Regions from separate parts of the Niveibacterium microcysteis genome, predicted to be linked through region 2. Evidence: predicted binding sites of a transcription regulator. Region 2 holds the regulator's gene; each other region holds the start of a gene.
The links. The regulator sigma-54, encoded in region 2, starts transcription at its own class of promoters, with help from an activator protein. The targets are predictions, from matches to a motif close to TGGCACGCTTNCTGCTNA.

Region 1 (5,481 bases), 2.4 Mb from region 2:
ACAGAAGCGGTGTATCGGCGACTTATTCAAAGGAGAATGCCCTAGTGGAGCTGGGGTTTCCGCGGACATGCACCAATCGCTCTGTGCGTGGTGTTGCCGTGTTCTCCCCCCAAAGATAGACCGCTTGAAGGAGCTCCTGCTTCTCGACAGTCAAGTCTACGAGGATGTGGGGATGCTTGTGTTCAGGAGTCTTGCCATCTCTGCATCCGGGTATTTTCATCAGGACGACTCGGATCTTGCGATTGCCGCTTTTGCATCCGGACGATGGGACGAGGATTTTGATGAAATGGCGGTTGAATCGCCCCGGACTCCTTAGACACATTCTTGCCGCTCACAGCGGCCTGATTCTTTTTTATGCTCAGCCCGTAGCGGTGCGCGATCGACGCGCTGCCAATTAGCGCTTGCCGCTTCGCAGCGCCAATCAAGCAATTCTTGGGATGAGGCGGACCAGCGCTCGGGGCACCGCTAGATTCCATCGACACCATAGACCCCGCCAATCGCAAGCACTTCGTCCTCACCCTGCAGACGCGCGGCCATCAGGCGCGCAAGGCAGAGCACGCGGGGTACAGGTACCTGGGTTCGGATCACGCTATCGCCGAACTCCTCGGCGCGTTCGCGCTGGAAGGTAAAGGAATTGACGTTATTGAGCAGCACGAGCGACTGGCCGTCGTGCTCACCAAGAATCTCATGTGCTTCCCAGCGGTTGAGGCCGCGGAATAGCGTGAAATGGCTCGTATCCGGGAAGCGCCGTTTGAGTTCGTACTGGGTCCAGGTGTAGACGAGGTCCAACTGCGCCTCGAGCGCATTGGTGTTGTACAGCCCGGTTGCGCGCTGTTCCAGGTACAGGCGATAAGGTTCGCCCGAAAAATCTCGAATCGGCGCGCGATGATGACGCGGCAAAAGGCCGAAGCGGGACTCGACCCACGCCTTGAGTACAGCGCCCTCCACGCTGTCTGAGTTGAAGTGCCAGCCGCGGATCAGCTTCAGGTAATTGAGCCTGCCGCGCCGCTTCGATACGCCTTGCGAATAGCCTGCGTCTTCCAGCGCATCAAGCCTGAAACTCACGCTCATGTAGTCGTAGAAGCGCTGCAGGCGAACATCCTCTGAGGGTTCTGCATCGAGCAGCGCAAAGAAGTCGCGGTGCAACTCCAGCACGCCGTCGAGCACCAGTGCAGAGGGATGCTGCTGATAGGTGTAGCTGCCCAGGATTACCGCAGGCAGATTGCAGCGGTTGATCGATAGGCGCGCCCATGGCGGCAGCGTCGGATTGTCGCAAGCCTTGTCGCCATCCCTACACAGTGCCGGCGCTTTGTCGCATGCCGCACTGCCACTCGTAGCACCGTCAACCACGTTTTCTCCTTGTTTTTCAGAAGCTTGAAGCGATTTCGACGGGTCTGGCACGCGCATTGCGATTTTGAGTGCGAGACGTCAGTGCGGTGATTGCCCGATTTCACGCAACTCATGTGCCTGACCCGAAAAACGTTTCCCTCAAGGAGAAGCACCATGGCAAAGCTTCGTCAATGCGCGATTTACGGCAAGGGCGGCATCGGCAAGTCGACCACCACGCAGAACCTCGTCGCCGCTCTGGCCGAGGCCGGCAAGAAGGTGATGATCGTCGGCTGCGATCCGAAGGCCGACTCCACCCGCCTGATCCTGCACGCCAAGATGCAGAACACCGTGATGCAACTGGCCGCTGACGCCGGGTCTGTCGAAGATCTCGAACTGGAAGACGTGCTGCAGATCGGCTTCAAGGGCATCAAATGCGCCGAGTCCGGTGGCCCGGAACCGGGCGTCGGTTGTGCCGGCCGTGGCGTGATCACCGCGATCAACTTCCTCGAAGAAGAAGGTGCTTACTCCGACGACCTCGACTTCGTGTTCTACGACGTTCTGGGCGACGTGGTGTGTGGCGGTTTCGCGATGCCGATCCGCGAAGGCAAGGCGCAGGAAATCTACATTGTCGTGTCGGGCGAGATGATGGCGATGTACGCCGCCAACAACATCTCGAAGGGCATCGTGAAGTACGCCAATTCGGGCGGCGTTCGCCTTGCCGGCCTGATCTGCAACAGCCGCAAGACCGATCGCGAAGACGAACTGATCATCGCGCTGGCCGAGAAGATCGGCACCCAGATGATCCATTTCGTACCGCGCGACAACGTTGTGCAGCACGCCGAGATCCGCCGCATGACGGTCATCGAATACGACCCGACCGCCAAGCAGGCCGACGAGTACCGCGAACTCGCACGCAAGATCGTCGAGAACAAGAAGTTCGTGATCCCGAATCCGCTCGAAATGGAAGAGCTGGAAGAACTGCTGATGGAGTTCGGGATCATGGAAGTGGAAGACGAGAAGATCGTCGGCAAGACCGCCGCCGAACTCGCAGTCTGATTCAGCCACTTCACGATCCAGCGATTGAACCAGTGCGCCGTGTCCGGCTAGGGGCCGGCGCAGGGAGAACGTAATGACTGAACTGACCCGCGAAGCGGCCCAGGCCCTCATTGAAGAGGTGCTTGAGGTCTACCCCGAGAAGGCCAAGAAGGACCGCGCCAAACACTTGATGGTGAACGACAAGACCATCGAGCAATCGAAGAAGTGCATCACGTCGAACCGCAAGTCGGTGCCAGGCGTGATGACCCAGCGCGGCTGCGCCTACGCTGGTTCGAAAGGTGTGGTGTGGGGCCCGATCAAGGACATCATCGACATCTCGCACGGCCCGGTGGGCTGTGGCGCCTACTCGCGCGGCGGCCGCCGCAACTACTACGCCGGCACCTCGGGCGTGGATTCCTTCTGCGACATCAACTTCACCTCCGACTTTCAGGAGAAGGACATCGTCTTCGGCGGCGACAAGAAACTCGCCAAGCTGATCGATGAACTCGAGGGCCTCTTCCCGCTGTCGAAGGGCATCTCGGTGCAGTCCGAATGCCCGGTCGGCCTGATCGGTGACGACATCGAGGCGGTGTCGAAGAAGAAGGCGGCCGAGATCGGCAAGACGATCATCCCGGTGCGCTGCGAAGGCTTCCGCGGTGTATCGCAATCGCTGGGTCACCACATCGCGAACGACGCGGTGCGCGACTGGATCATCTCTAACCGCGACGATCAGGCGTTCGAGAGCACGCCTTACGACGTTGCGATCCTGGGTGACTACAACATCGGTGGCGACGCGTGGGCATCGCGCATCCTGCTCGAAGAGATGGGCCTGCGGGTCGTCGCCCAGTGGTCGGGTGACGGCACCCTGGCGGAAATGGAAAACACGCCGAAGGTGAAGCTGAACCTGCTCCACTGCTACCGCTCGATGAACTACATCGCGCGGCACATGGAAGAGAAGTACGCGATCCCCTGGCTCGAGTACAACTTCTTCGGCCCGAGCAAGATCGCCGAGAGCCTGCGCGACATCGCCTCGCACTTCGACGACACGATCAAGGAAGGCGCCGAGCGCGTCATCGCCAAGTACACGCCGGCGATGAACGCGATCATCGCTAAGTACAAGCCGCGCCTGCAAGGCAAGAAGGTAATGCTTTACGTCGGCGGCCTGCGTCCGCGCCACACCATCGGTGCCTATGAAGATCTGGGCATGGAGGTGATCGGCGCCGGTTACGAGTTCGCGCACAACGATGACTACGACCGCACGATGAAAGAGATGAAGGACGCCACCCTCATCTACGACGACGTGACCGGCTACGAGTTCGAAGAGTTCGTCCGCAAGCTCAAGCCCGATCTGATCGGCTCCGGCATCAAGGAGAAGTACGCCTTCCACAAGATGGGCGTGCCTTTCCGCCAGCTCCACTCGTGGGACTACTCCGGCCCCTATCACGGTTTCGATGGTTTCGCGGTCTTTGCCCGCGATATGGACATGACCGTGAATAACCCCTGCTGGGGAATGCTCAAGGCGCCTTGGCTCAAGGAAGAAACCAGCGCTGACGATCTCAAGGCCGCTTGAGCCTACGCGCTTGCCGTACTGCGGAATCCGGGGGGCTCCCCTGCCCCGGATTCCGGTCTGCAGCGCGTAGCCGCCCGCCCCAAGAAAAGTCCGTGTGAGCACGTGTGGCTACCGCCGCACGGCCGATCAAGCTTCGCCCGCGTCCACAGCTAGTTGGCCGGGCAAGGAGATGCAAGATGCAAACCGTCGAAGATACGAAACCGTGTTTCCCGCTCTTCAACGAGCCGGAGTATCGCGAGCTCATCAAGAACAAGCGCGAGACCTTTGAAGAGACCGTCTCGAAAGAGAAGATCGCCGAGACCTTTGCCTGGACGACCACCCAGGAATACCAGGACCTCAATTTCAAGCGCGAAGCGCTGACGATCAACCCGGCCAAGGTCTGCCAGCCGCTCGGCGGCGCCCTGTGCGGCATGGGTTTCGAGAAGACCATGGTCTACATCCACGGCTCGCAAGGCTGCGTCGCTTACTTCCGCACCTACTTCAACCGTCACTTCAAAGAGCCGATTGCCTTCATCGCCGACTCGATGACTGAAGACGCGGCGGTGTTCGGTGGCCAGAAGAATGTGCACGAAGGCCTGCAGAACGCGACCAAACTGTACGACGCGAAAATGATCGCGGTGTGCACCACCTGTATCGCGGAAGTCATCGGCGACGACCTCGGCGCCTTCATCGGCAACGCGCGCAAGGAAGGCCACGTCGAGAAGGACTTCCCGATCCCCTACGCGAACACCCCCTCCTTCGTCGGATCGCACATCACCGGCTGGGACAACATGTTCGAGGGCATCGTCAGCTACTTCACGCAAGCGACGATGGACGGCAAGGTGGTTGGCAGCAACAAGAAGATCAACATCGTTCCGGGCTTCGAGACCTACCTGGGCAACTACCGCGTCATCAAGCGGATGCTCAAGGAGATGGACGTCGACTACACCTTCCTGTGCGATCCGGAAGAAGTGCTGGACACCCCGGCGAATGGCGAATACCAGATGTATGCCGGCGGCACGACGATCGACGAAGTGAAGGACGCGCCGAACGCCATCACCACGCTGATGCTGCAACCGACTTCGCTCGAGAAGAGCAAGAAGTTCATCGAGTCGACCTGGAACCACGAGGTGCCGAAGCTCAACATCCCGATGGGTGTCGAGTGGACTGACGAGTTCCTGATGAAGGTGTCCGAAGTCACCGGCAAGCCGATCCCCGAATCGCTGCTCAAGGAGCGCGGTCGCCTGGTCGACATGATGACCGACTCGCACGCCTGGCTGCACGGCAAGAAGATGGCGCTGTTCGGCGACCCCGACTTCCTGCTGGGGCTCACCAAGGTGATGCTGGAACTGGGCATCGAGCCGACCCACATCGTCTGCAACAACAGCAACAAGCGTTGGGAAAAGGCGATGAAGAAGCTGCTCGAATCCTCGCCCTACGGTGTGCACGCCAAGCTGTACCCGGGCTGCGACCTGTGGCACATGCGCAGCCTGTGCTTCACCGACAAGCCGGACTTCATCGTTGGCAGCACCTACGGCAAGACGATCCAGCGCGACACGCTCTACAAG
Region 2 (5,481 bases):
CCCCATGGACGACAACAAGGCGAAAGCACTTCAGGCCGCGCTGGCCCAGATCGAAAAACAGTTCGGCAAGGGCTCCATCATGCGGATGGGCGATGGCGAAGTGGAATCGGACATCCAGGCGGTGTCGACCGGCTCCCTCGGGCTGGACATCGCGCTGGGCATTGGCGGCCTGCCGCGTGGCCGCGTGATCGAGATCTACGGCCCGGAATCGTCAGGCAAGACGACCCTCACGCTGCAGGCGATTGCCGAGATGCAGAAGATGGGTGGCGTGGCCGCCTTCATCGACGCCGAACACGCGCTCGACGTGTCCTACGCGCAGAAGCTGGGCGTCAACGTCGGCGACCTGCTGATCTCGCAGCCGGATACCGGCGAGCAGGCGCTTGAGATCGCCGATATGCTGGTGCGTTCCGGCAGCGTCGATATCGTCGTGATCGACTCGGTCGCCGCACTGACGCCGAAGGCCGAAATCGAGGGCGAGATGGGCGATCAACTGCCTGGCCTGCAGGCCCGCCTGATGTCGCAGGCGCTGCGCAAGCTGACCGGCAACATCAAGCGCACCAACACCATGGTCATCTTCATCAACCAGATCCGCATGAAGATCGGCGTGATGTTCGGCAACCCCGAAACCACCACCGGCGGCAATGCGCTGAAGTTCTACGCCTCGGTGCGTCTGGACATCCGCCGCACCGGCACGATCAAGAAGGGCGACGAAGTCATCGGCTCGGAGACCAAGGTCAAGGTCGTGAAGAACAAAGTCGCGCCACCGTTCAAGGAAGCGCACTTCGACATCCTTTACGGCGAGGGCATCTCGCGCGAAGGCGAGATCATCGACATGGGCGTCGAACAGCGCTTTGTCGACAAGTCCGGCGCGTGGTACGCATACAACGGCGAGAAGATCGGCCAGGGCAAGGACAACGCGCGCGAATTCCTGCGCTCGCACCCGGAAACCGCACGCGAAATCGAGAACAAGATCCGCGTACAACTGGGCCTGCCTGAACTGCCGGCTGGGGAAGCCGCCGCGGCCTGAACCAACGAGGCACATTGGCGATGAGCGGCGACGAGCTGAAGGCCCGCGCGCTCCGAACGCTGGCGCAGCGCGAACACAGCCGGGCCGAGTTGGCGCGCAAGCTGGCCGCGCACGGTGAGCCGGACGCGGTCGAAGCGGTACTCGACCGGATGAGCGAACTGGGCCTGCTGTCCGACAGCCGCTTTGCCGAAAGTTACGTGCGCAGCCGTGCCGGCCGGCTCGGCCAGCGACGCATCCAGCATGAACTCGCACAGCGCGGCGTGGATCCGGAAACGATCTCCGAAGCGCTGGCGAGTGAGTTGGGCGAGACAGAACTGGAGCGCGCCCGTGCAGTGTGGGCGCGCAAGTTCGGCAGTACGCCGGGCGATGCAAAGGAATGGGCGCGCCAGGCGCGCTTTCTGACCGCCCGCGGGTTTTCCGCGGAGGTCGTGAGAAAAGTGTTGAAAGAGCCGTTCGATGAGTCTGCTTAAGGTAGGCGGTCTATCCAAGCGCTACAAGGCACGCACTGTCGTGCGCGATGTCGGCTTCGAAGTCGGCAGCGGTGAGGTGGTCGGCCTGCTCGGCCCCAACGGCGCCGGCAAGACGACGTGTTTCTACATGATCGTTGGCCTGGTGCGTGCCGACGGCGGCACGATCACCCTCGACGACAAGGAAATCACCCACCTGCCGATCCACAAGCGGGCGCATCTGGGCTTGTCCTACCTGCCGCAGGAAAACTCGGTATTCCGCAAGCTCACGGTGGCCGAGAACATCCTCGCGGTACTTGAACTGCAGAAGCTGCCGAAGGACAAACTCGCCGCGCGGCTCGATGAGCTGCTGGGCGAGTTGGGCATCACGCACTTGCGCGATGCAACCGCGATGTCCCTCTCGGGCGGCGAGCGGCGGCGGGTTGAAATTGCCCGCGCGCTGGCCACCAACCCGCAGGTGATCCTGCTCGACGAACCCTTCGCCGGCGTCGACCCGATCGCGGTGATCGATATCCAGAAGATCATCCGCTTCCTGAAGGATCGCAACATCGGCGTGCTGATCACTGATCACAACGTGCGCGAGACGCTGGGCATCTGCGACCGCGCCTACATCATCACCGAAGGGGTGGTGCTCGCCAGCGGCCGCCCCGACGAAATCGTCCAGAACGACAAGGTTCGCGAGGTTTACCTCGGCGAGCATTTCCGACTCTGATCGCGCAACCCCCACGATGAAGCCCTCGCTCCAGCTCCGCATCTCCCAGCAGCTCGCGCTGACCCCGCAGCTGCAACAGTCGATCAAGCTGCTGCAGCTATCGACACTGGAGCTCAACAGCGAAATCGAGCGCATGCTGCTCGAGAACCCCTTGCTCGAACGCGAAGACGCCGAGTCGGACCCGGAAGCCTGGGGGCAATCCGCCACCACGCCGAGCGGCGACGAACGCACCGACACCGCCAACGATGCGGCGGCCGAAGCGGCCGAGACCTCGCCCGAACCGAGCGAGCCGAGCTTCGACGATGCCGGCAGCTATGACGACGGCCCCACCGAGTGGTCCGGCGAAGGTGGCGGCAGCGGCAATCGCGACGATGACGACGAAACGGATTTCCAGGAATTCCGTGCTGCGCAGACGAGCCTGCGCGACCACCTGGATGAACAAGTTGCCCTGATGCCGCTGTCGGACCGCGATCGCGCGCTGCTGCGCTTCATGATCGAAGCGCTCGACGACGATGGCTATCTGACCCAGCCGCTCGACGAACTGCTGGAGCTGTTGCCGCCCGAGTTTGAAGTTGACGTCGACGAGCTGCAGATCGCCCTCGCGCACCTGCAGAACCTCGATCCGCCGGGCATCGGCGCACGCTCGCCAGGCGAATGCCTGAAGCTGCAATTGCGCCTGCTGCCTGAGAGCGCTGCGCGTGAAGCCGCGATCATCATCGTTGAGCAGCATCTGGAGCTGCTGGCCGCGCGGGATTTCGTGCGACTCAAGCGGCATCTGGGTTGCAGCGACGAAACGCTGCGCGAGGCGCACCAGCTCGTTTGCAGCCTCGATCCGCGCCCCGGTGCGCGGTTTGCCGCAATCGAGACGCGATATGTGATCCCGGATGTGATCGTGCGCAAGGTGCGCGGCCACTGGAGTGCGACACTGAACCCGGACGCGATGCCCAAGCTGCGGATCAACCAGCTCTACGCCGGAATCCTGCAGCAGAACCGCGGCTCGGCCGGATCGCTGGCCGGGCAGTTGCAGGAGGCACGCTGGATGATCAAGAACGTGCAGCAACGGTTTGACACGATCCTGCGGGTATCCCAGGCAATCGTTGACCGCCAGCGGCAGTTCTTCGATTATGGGGACGTGGCAATGCGTCCGCTGACACTGCGCGAAATCGCGGAGCAGCTTGATCTGCATGAGTCGACGATCTCTCGGGTGACCACGCAGAAGTACATGGCCACGCCAAGAGGTATCCTTGAACTGAAGTATTTTTTCGGCAGCCACGTCGCCACGGATTCTGGCGGCGCGTGTTCAGCTACGGCGATTCGTGCGCTGATTCGCCAGCTGGTCGCGGCAGAGGATCGCAAAAAACCGCTATCCGATGCGCGGATTGCCGAGCTTCTCGGCCAGCAGGGGATTGTCGTTGCGCGACGAACCATCGCAAAGTACCGCGAGTCGCTCAACATCCCGCCGGTCAGCCAGCGCAAGATGATCTGAGAGGATAAATCATGAACCTGAACATCACCGGACACCATCTCGAAGTTACCGCCGCGCTCCGCGACTACGTAACATCGAAACTGGATCGCGTGATTCGCCACTTCGATCACGTCACGAGCGTTAACGTGATCCTGTCGGTGGAAAAGCTGAAGCAAAAGGCGGAAGTGACGGTACATGTACGCGGCAAGGACATTTTCGTCGAGAGCATTGACGAAGATTTGTATGCCGCAATCGACGCCATGACGGACAAACTGGACAGGCAGGTTCTCAAGCACAAGGAAAAGTCCTACGATCACGGCCACGAGGCGCACAAGCGCCAATCTGCAGAATCGTAATCACGGTCGCTCTAGTGAATCCCGGCGCGTAAGCTTGCGGAAAGCCCCCGCGCCGAACATGAGCTGACCCCGGATCTGCGCGCCTTCGGGCGCGCAGTGCATTTCTGAACCCCAAGCATGAATCTCATCGCCCCGCTGCTGCCGCCGTCCAATGTGCTCGTCGATCTTGAGGCGAGCAGCAAGAAGCGCGTCTTCGAACAGGCTGGCCTGCTCTTCGAAAACCATCAGGGACTCGCGCGCAGCGCCGTCTACGACGCGCTTTTCACGCGTGAAAAGCTCGGCTCCACCGGCCTTGGACAAGGCATTGCGATTCCGCACGGCCGTATCAAGGGCCTGCGCGACGCCGTCGGTGCCTTCATCCGCCTTGCGCAGCCCGTGCCATTCGAGGCCCCGGACGGCAAGCCGGTGAATCTGATGTTCGTGCTGCTGGTGCCGGAAAGCGCCACCGAGCACCACCTGCGACTGCTATCGGAGCTCGCACAGATGTTCTCCGACCGCAGCTTCCGCGATGCACTGGCGCAGGCCAGTGATGCGTCCGAGGCCCACACCCTGTTCGTGAACTGGAACCCGAATGCGGCGAACTAGCGTCGCCCGGATCTACGAGGACAACCGCGACCGGCTCGGCCTGAGCCATCTCGCCGGCCCGCTCGATGTCGAGGTTCAGGTTCCAAACGAGAAAGTGTGGCCAGCCGAGCTGGTAGGCCACCTCAACATCATCCACCCGAACCGCATTCAGGTGATGGGCGAGGCGGAGCTGGGCTGGATTCGTCGCCAGGCACGCGACAAGGTACAGCATCAGCTGGAAAGCATCCTGCTGGCGCACCCGCCAGCGATGATCGTGGCGGACGGATGTGAAGTGCCGCCGCTGATCCAGAGTGCGTTCGAAAGCGCACGCGTCGCAATGTTCACGACCTCGGCCGAGACGGCCCGCGTGATCGATTCGCTGCGCACCTATCTTGCGCGCAACCTTGCCGAGAAAACCTCGCTGCACGGCGTGTTCATGGATGTGCTCGGGCTCGGCGTGCTGATCACCGGCGATTCCGGCGCCGGCAAATCCGAGCTTGCGCTCGAACTGATCTCGCGCGGTCACGGTCTCGTCGCGGACGACGTGGTCGAAGTGTCGCGCATCGCGCCAGGTGTGCTGGAAGGGCGCTGCCCGCCAATGTTGAAGGACTTCCTGGAAGTCCGTGGCCTCGGCATCCTGAACATCCGCACGATCTTCGGCGAAACCGCATGCCGCCGGAAGATGAAGCTCAAGCTGGTGGTACATCTGCATCGCCAGATCCGCGGCGAAAGCGCGCAGATGCCGCGCCTGCCGCTGGAAGACGACATGCAGGATATCGTCGGTGTGCCGACTCGCCGCGTCACCCTGCCGGTTGCCGCCGGCCGCAACCTTGCGGTGTTGCTGGAAGCGGCGGTGCGAAATACCATTCTTCAGTTACGTGGCATAGACT
Region 3 (5,481 bases), 1.4 Mb from region 2:
AAGCTGGGCGGCAGGCGCCCCTCGCCGAGCGAGCCATGAACCAGCACCGGCACGCCGGTTTGCGCGAGTCGCAAGGCGAGCGCGGGCATCAGGTTGGGCTGGCTGTGGCGGCTGGCGTAGGTCGGGATGATCGCGACGCGGCGCGAGCCATGCGGCGCCTGCATCGAAATCGTGTGTTCGCCGAGTGCCTCGGCGAAACCGAGCAGTTCGTCGATCGTTTCGCCCTTCCAGCGCAGCGCCATCAAGAGGGCGCCGAGCCGCACCGGCGACACGGTGCCGGACAGCATGCGTTTGAACAGGGCGTAGGCTTCGTCGCGTGCGAGGTCTTCGCACAGCGTTGGACCGCGCCCGATTTTCGTGAGCGCGTTGGCAACATCCATCACGCGAACCTCCAGGGGTAGAGAGTGCTTGGCGAGTGTTCTCGTTGTTGTCGATGCGGATTGCCGGGATCGCCGGCAGCCGCACCGGGGAACGGCGTCGTCCGGGGTAACCGTGCGACGCCGCGGCATGTCATTCGGGCTGCCCCATCGAGGCCAGCCGCTTGAGTTCGGGTACGCACGAGCCGCAGTTGGTGCCGCAGCGTGTGCGCGTCTGCAAGGCTTCGAGCGATTCGCCGGCCTTGAAGGCCGCAACGATGTCGCGCTCGGCTACGTCGAAACAGTTGCACACCACCTTGCCGCGCTGCTGCTGCCCGGCGGGCGGTTGCGTCAGCGGCGCCAGCAGCCACTTGCGCGCTTCGCCGGCCGGCGTGCCCTGGGCCATCATGTCCTGCAGCCAGCCGGCGGCTTTCGCTTCGCCGACCAGGCGCACGGCACTGAGCGTATCGCCATCGATGCGCGCGCGTTTGGTGATGTCGCGGCGCGTGTCGCGGTAGATCAGCGCGAGCGGATCGTCCAGCGTGGTGGCGGCATCCAGTGCAGCCATCGCCGCGTCTCGGGTCTCCGGCACACGGGCTTTCAGCACTACCACCGGCGCGTCGCGGCCCGCGAGTGTGAGGCTCGCGTAGCTGGCTTCCGGCATCTCGCGCTGCAGGGCGTCGCGCATGCGCGCCATCACCGCCATCGCACCATGCTCGGCATCGGCGTCCGCCTCGACACGACGCAGCGCCACGACCTCTCGCCCTTCGGCATATTTCTCGACCTGCACCGCCGCGTGCTTGAGCTCCGGCTGCTTCGAGTACGGGTCGAAGGCTGACACGGTGAGCACGTTCACGCCGTAGCCGCCCATCGTGTTTGCGCCCCAATGCATCGGCAGGAAGGCTTGGCCCGGCCGCACCGAATCGCTCGCGGCGACCTTCACGATCACCGCGCCGCGCCGGCTGGACACGCGAACCAGATCACCCTCGGCGAGCCCGCGGCGTTCCAGATCGGCCTGGTTCAGATGCAGCAGCGGTTCTGCCTCATGGGCGAACAGGCGCGCCAGCGTGCCGGTGCGGCTCATGCCGTGCCACTGATCGCGTAGCCGGCCGGTGGTCAGCGCGATCGGGTATTTGGCCGACACCGGTTCGGCGACGGGCAGGTGCTCGGCGGCGACAAACTTCGCGCGGCCGGATTCGGTGGGGAACACGCCGTCTTCATAGAGCCGTGTCTTGCCGCTGCCGGCGCCGCTCGGGAAGGGCCATTGTTGCGGACCCTCGGTTTCAAGCGTCGCGTACGACAGGCCGGTGATGTCCAGATCGCGGCCGCGTGTGGTCTCGCGATGTTCGTTCCAGATCGCCTCTTCGTCCGCATAGGGAAACAGGGCGTCGGTGAGCGGGTTGCCGAGTGCATGGCCGAGGCGGCGCGCGAAGTCGACAGCGATTGCCCAGTCATGGCGGGCTTCGCCCGGCGCCGCGACGGCAGGGCGTACGCGCGAGATGCGCCGCTCGGAGTTGGTTACGGTGCCGGTCTTCTCGCCCCAGGTGGTGGCGGGCAGCAGCAGGTCGGCGTAGGCGGCGGTTTCGGTCGTCGCATAGGCTTCCTGCACCACGACGAACTCGGCCTTGTCCAGCGCGCGGGCAATCTGCGCCGCGTCCGGCATCGACTGCGCGGGGTTCGTGCAGGCGATCCAGGCGGCCTTGATTTCACCCGATTCCAGCGCGCGAAACAGTTCGACGGCGCTCTTGCCGGGTGCGGCGGGCACGTCCGGCACGCCCCACAGGGCGGCGACTTCTGCGCGGTGCTGCGGGTTGGCCAGATCACGGTGTGCGGAGAGCAGGTTGGCAAGGCCGCCCACCTCCCGCCCGCCCATTGCGTTGGGCTGGCCAGTCAATGAAAAGGGGCCAGCGCCAGGCCGGCCCAAGTGCCCAGAGGCGAGGTGGAGGTTGATCAGCGCGGCATTGTTGTGGGTGCCGTGCGACGACTGGTTGAGGCCCTGGCAGTACATCGACAGGGTGGCTTTCGAGGTGGCGAACCATTGCGCGGCGCGCTCGATGTCCGCCGCCGGTACGCCGCAGATGCCCGCCGCCATTTGCGGCGTGTAGGCGCGCACGACCTTGCGCAGCGCATCGAAGCCCTCGGTGTGCGCGGCGATGTAGGCCTCGTCCACCCAACCTTCCCACAGCATCACATGCAGCATCGCGTTGTAGAGCGCGATGTCGGTGCCGGGCAGGATCGCCAGGTGCAGGTCGGCCGCCTCGGCGGTGTCGGTGCGGCGCGGATCGACCACGATCAGCTTCATCGCCGGGTTGGCCTTGCGCGCGTCTTCGATGCGGCGGAACACGATCGGATGCGCGAATGCGGTGTTGCTGCCACTGATGAAGAGGCAGTCGGTGTGGTCGATGTCTTCGTAGCTGGCCGGCGGCGCGTCGGCGCCGAGCGTCTGCTTGTAGCCTGCCACCGCGCTGCTCATGCACAGGCGCGAGTTGGTATCGACGTTGTTGGTGCCGATCAGGCCCTTGGCCAGCTTGTTGAAGACGTAGTAGTCCTCGGTCAGCAGCTGGCCCGAAATGTAGAAGGCCACGGCGTCGGGGCCGTGCTCGCGGACGATTGCGGCAAAGCGTTCGGCCGCATGGTCCAGTGCGCCATCCCAACTGATGCGGCTGCGCGCTTCGTTGCGCGTGGCGCGCAGTTCCGGGTACAGGGCACGCGCAACGCGGGTGTTCGGCGCCGCCGTCAGGTGAAGGGTCGAGCCCTTCGTGCACAGGCGGCCGAAATTCGCTGGATGTTGGGGGTCGCCACGCACGCCGGTAATGACGCCTTCATCGTGTTCGATGATCACGCCGCAGCCGACGCCGCAATAGCAGCAGGTGGATTTTGTTTCAGCCATTTTTTCCTCGTCTCCGGGGACGGGTTAGCAATGCCTGTGCCATGACGGTGCGCGCCTTGCAGGCGGCGACTTCGACAGCCAGACTGAACGAAGCACGCCGGCTGCAGGCACCAGATTGATGCGGCGGGGCGCCGCCTTGGGGCGGATTCGGCATTGCTGCTTGAGCTGTTTCGTGATGCACCGCAATAGGGCGAAAGCGGGGGCTCAAGCCTTGCTTGGCGCTGCCGTAGTCCTGATGTCGTTCCGACCGGAGGAAAGCCATGCCAAGACGTAGGCTGTCGATACAGATGCTGCTGCTGATGCTGGCAGCGGCCGGCATCCTCGCGGTGTTGCTCAATGCCTTGCTCGCGCAAACGGGGGTGCGGCAAGTTGCCGGCGGCATCGACGCGATCCTGCGCACCCAGCAACAGGTATTGCGACAGACCGACGTCGACATGATGCACGACGCGATTCGCGGTGATGTGCTGCGCGCGCTGCTGGCGTCGAGCGGAGGTGGTGACGACAAGGCCGCGGTGCAGAAGGACTTCGCTGAGCACGCCAAGCGACTGCGCGAGAACTTCGATCGGAATCGACAGAGTCTGCCCGTCGACGCGCGTGCGGCCGCGGATGCGGCGGCGCCGGTGGTCGATCGCTATCTGAAGGCTGCGGAGGCACTGCTCGCCAACCCCTCGCCGCAGTCGGCGGAACTCGCCGGTTTTACCCAGGACTTTGAAGCGCTCGAGGGCAGCCTTGAGAAGCTCACCGACCTGATTGCGGCTGCCGCGGAGCAGGAGCGCGTCGCGGCAGCCGCCGCCGTGCAGGCCAGCGTGTGGCGTAGCGCCGCGGTAGGTGTGCTGGCGGCCATCGTGCTGATCGCCACCGCATTGTTCGTCTATCGGCGCATAGGCCCGCCCTTGCGCCGCGTGGCCCGCGAGGCCGCTGCGATTGCAGCATCCGGCGATCTTTCGAGGCGTATCGACGGCGCCGTGGGGGACGAAATCGGCGATGCGATCGCGGCCTTCGATCGCCTGCTCGCGGTGCAGCAGGGCGTGGTGCGCGATGCCCTGCTCGCGACGCAGGAGACCGCGTCGGCGGTGGAGGCGTTGCAGGCGGTGGGGGCTTCGGTACGAGAGGAGGCTGGCTCGCAACAGCTCATGGCCGAACGCGCGAGCAGCGACTTCGCCGCGGTACGCGACAACATCGCCACCGTCGCCTTGAGTGCAGGGCAGGCGCTGGACCGCGCACGTGTGTCGGGTGAATGCGCGCGCGATGGTGCGCAGCAGGTGCGCGAGGTGGCGGGCGACATCCGGGCGATTGCTGAGTCGGTACATGAAACAGCTCGTGTGGTGTCCTCACTCTCTGACGAGGCGGTGCAGATCGCCACCGTTGTGGGCGAGATCAAGGCGATCGCGGATCAGACCAACCTTCTCGCGCTCAACGCCGCGATCGAAGCGGCGCGCGCTGGCGAGCAGGGGCGTGGTTTTGCGGTGGTGGCCGACGAGGTGCGCAAGTTGGCCGAGCGCACTGCGCATTCGACCGAATTGATCGTAGGCACGGTGGGCCGTATCCGAAACACCATCGACACCGCGGTCGGCGCGATCGACCAGAGCGTGTCGGGCGTGCAGGCGAGTGTGGCGCGAGCCGAACAGGCGGGTGCCGCGGTGGATGAGATCCCGCGCGCAGCCGGTGAGGTGGAATGCGGCATGACGGGGATCCAGCAAGCGCTCGCCGAGCAGCAGGCCGCGACGCAGCGGCTCGATGCGCTGATCGGCGATATCGCTGCTGCGGCGGGGCGCAACGCAGCCAGCGCCGCACGTGCGGCTGCGCTGGCAGAGGATGCGGGTGGCGCAATGAGCCGGCTGGCCGGGTCGGTCGGGCGTTTCACCGTATAGGCGAATCGCCGCGATTTAGCGGCGGGGTCTGTTGCAAGCTGTTTTCCCCTGCAAGGGGCGCGCGCCACGCGCGTCCAGCGGTCTCCGGCGCGTGCTGCTTCAGGCCCGTGCCAGTTGGGCCAGCGCGCTGACCTGATCGAGGATCGGTTGTGGCACCGCTTGCGCGCCGTCGAGCATTGCGCGGATCTGCGCCGCATTGTCGGCCACCGCGCAGCCTTCGCCGGGCTCGCGCGTCGGATCGCCATCTTCTTGCTCGAACAGCACGCGCGCCGCACCATCGACATAACCCAGCAGGCGGGGCCGACGCCGCGGGTGCGCGTAGGCCTCACCCTCGGTCGCCCGCATCAGCAGCGCGCAGGCGTGT

Region 1: nifH (nitrogenase iron protein) is a predicted target of sigma-54. The motif match lies at 1,396-1,413, and genes of this name have one in related genera.
Region 3: JY500_RS16325 (nitrate reductase) is a predicted target of sigma-54. The motif match lies at 3,271-3,288, and genes of this name have one in related genera.

What each region holds. Positions count from the first base shown of each region.
Region 1 is NZ_CP071060.1:2,579,447-2,584,927, forward strand. Features, by position in the region: gene JY500_RS11645 (hypothetical protein) at 125-316, shown strand; gene JY500_RS11650 (NAD(+)--dinitrogen-reductase ADP-D-ribosyltransferase) at 466-1,350, opposite strand; gene nifH (nitrogenase iron protein) at 1,504-2,385, shown strand; gene nifD (nitrogenase molybdenum-iron protein alpha chain) at 2,459-3,934, shown strand; gene nifK (nitrogenase molybdenum-iron protein subunit beta) at 4,111-5,481, shown strand, end outside.
Region 2 is NZ_CP071060.1:154,724-160,204, reverse strand. Features, by position in the region: gene recA (recombinase RecA) at 5-1,027, shown strand; gene recX (recombination regulator RecX) at 1,048-1,497, shown strand; gene lptB (LPS export ABC transporter ATP-binding protein) at 1,484-2,206, shown strand; gene JY500_RS00700 (RNA polymerase factor sigma-54) at 2,223-3,692, shown strand; gene hpf (ribosome hibernation-promoting factor, HPF/YfiA family) at 3,704-4,027, shown strand; gene ptsN (PTS IIA-like nitrogen regulatory protein PtsN) at 4,145-4,612, shown strand; gene hprK (HPr(Ser) kinase/phosphatase) at 4,599-5,481, shown strand, end outside.
Region 3 is NZ_CP071060.1:3,591,192-3,596,672, reverse strand. Features, by position in the region: gene ybiB (DNA-binding protein YbiB) at 1-380, opposite strand, end outside; gene JY500_RS16325 (nitrate reductase) at 511-3,246, opposite strand; gene JY500_RS16320 (methyl-accepting chemotaxis protein) at 3,507-5,117, shown strand; gene ybiB (DNA-binding protein YbiB) at 5,217-5,481, opposite strand, start outside.